2 regions of the Colwellia sp. 20A7 genome follow, and region 2 is predicted to be linked to the other one. Evidence: riboswitches for the same ligand, from Rfam matches in the RefSeq annotation. Region 2 holds a riboswitch; the other holds the start of a gene.
What was found. A riboswitch is a leader RNA that binds a small molecule or an ion and turns the genes downstream of it on or off. The one in region 2 is predicted to bind cyclic di-GMP.
Positions count from the first base shown of each region.

Region 1: it holds a riboswitch for cyclic di-GMP, as region 2 does, so the genes downstream of both, GQS55_RS08555 (DUF3718 domain-containing protein) here and GQS55_RS01335 (MotY family protein) in region 2, are expected to answer to the same signal.

Region 1 is NZ_CP047130.1:1,969,308-1,972,774, reverse strand. Features, by position in the region: gene GQS55_RS08570 (hydroxymethylglutaryl-CoA lyase) at 1-61, shown strand, start outside; gene GQS55_RS08565 (CoA transferase subunit A) at 107-805, shown strand; gene GQS55_RS08560 (3-oxoacid CoA-transferase subunit B) at 898-1,554, shown strand; cyclic di-GMP riboswitch class I at 1,813-1,910, shown strand; gene GQS55_RS08555 (DUF3718 domain-containing protein) at 1,972-2,331, shown strand; gene GQS55_RS08550 (patatin-like phospholipase family protein) at 2,562-3,467, shown strand, end outside.
Region 2 is NZ_CP047130.1:311,131-314,597, reverse strand. Features, by position in the region: gene GQS55_RS01340 (sigma-54-dependent transcriptional regulator) at 1-462, opposite strand, end outside; gene GQS55_RS01335 (MotY family protein) at 483-1,361, opposite strand; cyclic di-GMP riboswitch class I at 1,445-1,535, opposite strand; gene flhA (flagellar biosynthesis protein FlhA) at 1,911-3,467, opposite strand, start outside.

The DNA of each region.
Region 1 (3,467 bases), 1.7 Mb from region 2:
ACTAGATAAAGCGCCAATATCAAAAGTATCAAATGCTTATCTGGCGAATAGAAACACATAGTATGTTAGCAAAAAATATAATAAATAAAGCATCGAGGAGAAAACAATGGCAGGGTTTGACAAAGTAGTTGCTAGTTACGAAGAAGCCATGGCTGGTCTAACTGACAACATGACTGTAATTGCAGGTGGTTTTGGCTTATGCGGAATTCCTGAAAACTTAATTCAGGAAATTAAACGTAAAAGTACAAAAGGATTAACATTAGTTTCTAATAACTGTGGTGTTGATGATTTTGGCTTAGGAATTTTATTGCCTGATCGCCAAATTAAAAAAATTATTGCTTCTTATGTTGGTGAAAATGCTGAGTTTGAGCGTCAAATGATGGCTGGTGAACTCGATGTAGAATTAACACCACAAGGGACATTAGCCGAAAAAATACGTGCTGGTGGTGCGGGAATACCCGCTTTTTTCACTGCAACAGGGTATGGAACCCCTGTTGCAGTAGGTAAAGAAGAAAGAGAGTTTAACGGTCGCCATTATATTCTAGAAGAAGCTATCACTGGTGATTTTGCTATTGTAAAAGCATGGAAAGCGGATCGATACGGTAACTTGGTTTTTAGAAAAACAGCACGTAATTTTAATCCAATGGCAGCAACCGCAGGTAAAATAACCGTTGTTGAAGTTGAAGAAATTGTCGAACCCGGCGAGCTAGATCCAGATCAAATTCATACTGCTGGAATTTATGTCGATAGACTAATTTTAGGCACCTTCGAGAAACGCATTGAACAACGCACTACCCGCTCATAGAACTAAGTTGAACAATAATTAACAGGTTGATAGCTAACTGCGATTGTCGATAAAAACAATAAACGCAGCTGTTACCCTAGAGGAGATAAATAATGGCGCTTTCCAGAGAACAACTTGCACAACGTGTAGCCCAAGAACTTCAAGATGGTTATTACGTTAATCTAGGCATTGGTATTCCAACCCTTGTCGCTAATTACGTACCTGAAGGGATTGAGGTTATGCTTCAATCTGAAAATGGCTTATTAGGAATGGGACAATTTCCCACTGAAGACGAAATTGATGCCGATCTTATTAATGCAGGTAAACAAACGGTTACTATGGCAACAGGTGCTTCTCTTTTTGATTCGGCCGAATCATTTGCCATGATCCGTGGTGGACATGTTGACCTAACCGTACTTGGGGCTTTTGAAGTTGATGTAAATGGTAATATTGCTTCTTATATGATCCCAGGAAAACTCATTAAAGGTATGGGTGGCGCAATGGACCTAGTAGCTGGTGCTGATAATATTATTGTTACCATGACTCATGCATCAAAGCATGGTGTGTCTAAATTATTAAAAAACTGTACGCTACCATTAACGGGAAAAGGCTGTATAAAAAAAGTGCTAACAGATTTAGCATATATAGAAATAAAAGAAGGAAAATTTCACTTGTTAGAGCGCGCACCTGGCGTATCTGTTGAAGAAATAATAAAACTAACTGAAGGTGAATTAGTTGTACATGAGAATACACCTGAAATGCAGTTTTAGTCTTGAATTAGTAAAGTTCAAAGTATAATTAGTTAACTTAAAATAATTATACTTTGATAAAAGAAACATACCTCAATTACAAATATACTTCGGCCTTATGTAACAAGATTGTAAACATGTTGTAAGTATAATGTCTCAACTTAAATTTATTAAATTTTTTGCCTTAATAAGTAATACTTATAATATGTTATTCTCTTATATAACAATAAACTAAATGAAATTTGCATTTATAATAAATATTAGAGATAATTAAATTTGACAAAGAAAAGGCAAAGCATATGAAAGTATGCGACGCAAAACCACCGGCCTACGGGATTTTCTAATACTGGATAATCTACGGCAGCGGAGTCACCTCGTTCATAGGTACATCCCGTGGTTTTTTCTTTTAATAATCCATTTAAATTAAAGGTTACTAAAATGAAAAAATTATTAATAGCTTCAACCATCACTATTTTAACTTTAACGTCTGTTGTATCGACACCTCAAGCACAAGCGACGAACATTGCACAAAGCATATGTGAGTATGTGGCTGCTGATGACAAGAAACGCATGCGTTCATTTTTAAAAATGAATAAATTAAAAATTCGTCGTATTTTCGACGGCATTGAGTGTAATGGCCAGAACTTATTAGAGTTTGCATCAACAAGTGGTTCTGTAGAAACAGGATCTTTGATGATTTCTAAATTACCAAAGAGTGTTGTTTCTGCTAACTTAGCATTGTTGCAAACTGGATCGAAACCATTGATTGATGTTGCTAACGAACGTGTTAGCAGCTAATAAATTATTTTCAGATAAGAAAACTACTTAATTATTACATCTTTTAGGTGCAAATAGTGACAAGTAGAAGATTAATTGTTAATAATTCTATGTCATTTTAAAAAACCAGCTTCTGCTGGTTTTTTTTCGGCTAACTTTCCCCCTTAGGCTAGCAGTATCAAATAAAAACACTTATAGTTGCAATTGACAAACAACATCTTAATCAACACTTTAATTCAAGATAATCATCGATGACTAGAAGACATAATTATGTTGCCACCCAAAACGCTTTAGTACTAACTGGTGGTGGGGCTCGAGCAGCCTATCAAGTAGGTGTTCTTTCAGCTATCGCTAAATTCGTACCTAGAAATCATGCTATTCCCTTCCCTATTTTATGTGGAACTTCTGCAGGGGCAATAAATACCACAGCCTTAGGATGTTATGCGTCATGCTTTCACTTAGGGGTAAAAAAGCTTGAGTGGGTGTGGAAAAACCTCGATACCAGTAAAATTTATCATAATAATACCCGAGGTGTTTTTGGGTATATAGGTAAAGCTATGTTCGCAAACTTTCAAGCTGATTATGCTAATAAATTACCTCGTAGTTTATTAAACAATGAACCGCTTCGTGACCTATTAAACTCGGTGATGAATTTTAAGCGTATTGATAATAATATTTTACAGGGGTACCTATCTGCTACCTCAGTCACCGCATCAAGTTATAGTACAGGTAACTCTATCAGCTTTTTTCAAGCTAATGATAATATAGCTCCTTGGAATAGAGAAAAGCGTTGTGGTCAAGCAACTCAACTTAATACTGAACATTTAATGGCTTCAGCAGCTATTCCCTTAGTATTTCCTTCGGTGAAGATTAAAAAAAACCACTTTGGCGATGGCTCAGTGCATCAATTATCACCCCTTAGTCCTGCTATTCACTTAGGTGCTAAGCGTATTTTTATTATCGGTGTTGAGCAACCCAAAGAGCCTATATATGCTAATGAAAATACCCCTCACCCACCTACAGCAGCAACTATTGCTGGCCATTTATTAGATTCCATATTCGCTGACACTATGAATAGTGATTTAGAGCGTATGGCCCGTATAAATGAAACCTTAAAACTAATCCCCAAAAGTAAAAAAGAAAATGTTGAAGGCTTA
Region 2 (3,467 bases):
AATCAACACACTTGCATTAGTCTGCCCTGCACGGTTGGCTAAACGTAACAATTGTTGAGATTTATTAGAGACAGCAATTAAACCTTCTGCTCCTTGCTTCATAGACTCAGCATTGCGGATAGTTAATTTAAGCTGTTCAGGAAAAAAAGGTTTAAGTAAAAAGTCAACTGCGCCGCCCTTACTTAATGACAGGGAAGCAAGCTCACTTTGGGAGGAGTCAACAAGTGATATTATTTGACCATTTTTGCAAGTTCTACGAACTAATGTTACTAAGTCAACGAGTGACATTTGATCATTATCAGCATCAATAAAAATCAGCTGAGGCTTTAAGTCTAAACAATAACTAATTGCATCGGGAAGTGAGTTAGTATGTAACAGTTTAAAGTTTTCACCACTTACAGTATTTTCAATTTCTCGACTAGGTTTTGTGTGTGCAAACCACAATAGGTATTTTTGATCCATCATTTTCTCCTTGGTCGAAATCAATTTGAGCGTCTAAATAAACGAACTAATACTCGTCGATTTGAAGATTTCCCAAGAATTGTACTATTGTTAGCAACAGGATAACGCTGACCATGTGCACGCACTTCTAGCATATTTTCTGACAAGCCAAATTCGACTAAACGAGCAGCTACATCATCTGCTCGTTCTTTAGAAAGCAATCTATTTGCCAGTGGTGAACCTACATCATCAGTATGGCCATCTATCATGACTTTTTCAACGTTAGGATCTAATGCTATATATCGCGCTAAATTTTTTAAAAAAGTAATGTCTGCCTGTTTTTTTACTATTCGCTCACCCAATTCAAATTCAAAACCATGATCTCGTGCTTGATCCCACGATAATGGCGCAAGCTGGTGACGACAAGCTTGATACTTTGAAATCACATTATCACTAAACGTATTTGCAAACGTTAAACGTAACTCTTCATCACCAAAGCCAATAATAGCATCAAGCCAAAAACCTTGTTTAATCACTCGTAATAACGAGGCAATGCCTGAGTAAAAATAAACTTGTTGCTGTTCTATTTCAGATGAATTAAACATTATCTTAGGAGGTGATATTTGTGCTGGTTGCCAATCTGCTCGGCGTGCAAACACTTGCACATTGGTAATTTCGCGATCAGTTAATAACCACTGAAGACTCAAGTTTTGAGGCTCACCTGCTTTAGATGTTACACTCAGCTGTGCGTACTCATCAATGGTTTGTGTTAACTGACAATGAAAAGAATCACCACTGACTTGCCAAGTGCTGTCTTCGTAGGTTTGTTGAATGTTACGCTCTGCTTTACTTTGCTGCGTAAATAATAAGGTTGAAAAAAATAGAATAAAACTAAAAAATTGAGGGAAACAATTTAACATTTATGTACCCGTTCCTTGTAAAATACTAGCAATAAGCGGAACATCACATATATATATAGGTGAGATGAAAACTACCGCTAAGTTAATGTAACTCCCACAATCTTGACTTAATAATTAAGCTTTAGATTGGAAGCTTTGCGTCCTATTCTTTCAAATAGTTTGCTATTTAATTTTCTTAGTTTATTCCTACCCGATTCCATAAAAAATAGCTATTAATTACTATTTCGATTCATTCATTATAAGTAACGGCGGCTGAATTGCAATCATCTACTATCAAATATTCATACATAATTCGCATTTACTTTATATTTACTTTATATTTACTTTATATTTAATGTATTGTAATTAATAGCTTTTTAATAAAGTGAATTAAACAAGCATTATTTTTAACAAATAACACATTAGCAAACAACTACCACAATAATGTAAAAGTGTGACAACTAAGTGAATGCTAATAAGCCAATACTAAAAAATAAAAACAAGCGTTAATCTACTATATTTAGGCTCTGCCATTCACGCAAAACCTTCCCCTAAAATATAGTACGGATACTAACCTAACGATCCAATAATATTCACTCTCACATTATCCGGTACTTCATTATAAGATAATACACTTAAGCTACCTTTGGTAAACGAACGAGCATAACGAGCTAATAAAGGTCGTAACTGTGGAATCACTATAAGTACAGGGGTAATACCTTTACTTTTCATATCGTCCATAATAGCTGGCATTGTACGTTGAAATTGGCCGAGCAAATTAGGATCCACCGGAAAGCTATCTAATGCCACTTTGCCTGACTGCATTGCTTGATCAAGTGAACTTTGCATCGTTTGTTCTAGTTTTTCGTCTAAGCTATATACGGCTAGTTCATCTCGTTCACCCATCACTTGTTTCACCAGAACTCGTTGCAGTGCGCAACGAACATCAGAGGTAAGTAAAATAGGATCTTTTGTTACTTCAACACTATCAATAAGAGTGCCTGCAATGGTTACTATATCACCCAAAGCAACATGCTCACGTAAAAGTAAGCGCATAACTTTCAGTTGTAAATTAATCGGTAATGCTTTTTCAAGTGCTTCAGCTAAACCTGGTGAAATCTCTTTTAAACGCTCATTGAGGCGTTGAATATCCTCATAACCAAATAATTCATCTAGATGCTCTTTGATAACTTTACCAGTATGAGTCGCAATCACAGTGCCTAAATCAACAACTGAATACCCCATGTTTAAGGCCTTAGCTTTCGCCTCTTCAGCTATCCAAACAGCCTCTAGGCCATAGGCAGGATCGGTTGTTAACTCACCATCTAGTTGTCCGTATACATCACCGGTATTTAGCGCTAACAATTGTTTCGCATTTAATTGCGCCGCAGCGACCGCTATCCCAGCAAGTTTGATTTTATACTCTTGTGGATTTAATCTCAGATTATCTTTAATTCTAATTTCTGGCAGCAAAAAACCTAATTGCTCAGATAAATTTTTACGAACACCTCGCAATGTTTTCACTAATTCTTCACCTTTGCTTTTGTCGGCAAGGTAAACAAGTCGAAAACCTAACTCAACAGACAAATGTTCAACATGCGGTATGTCTTTCCATTTAAGTGCGATCAGTTCATTAGATATTGTCTCGGTAATACTTTCAGCTTCAATTAAGCCATCGTCAGGTGATGATTTTTGCAAACGCCAAGCAGCATATAATAAGGGTAAACCAAAGCTCACAAAAGCAAACATTGGCATACCTGGCACAACACCTAGAATCAGCATTATTAGGGCAGCAGTAAAAATGACACGAGGAGAGGCTAATAATTGCGAACCAACAGTTTCACTAATATCACCTGCATCATTCATTCTAGTAACAATAATCGCCGCAGCAACGGCAAGTAGTAATGAAGGAATTTGTGCTACAAGGCCATCACCAATGGTTAATAAAGCAAATCGTTGGAATGCTTCAGCCATACTCAAATCATGCTGGAAAACACCAATACTGACACCACCAAGTAAATTGATGACTAAAATAATCAGTCCGGCAATAGCATCACCACGAACAAACTTTGAAGCGCCATCCATAGAGCCATAAAAATCGGCTTCTTGCGCGATTGTAACACGTCG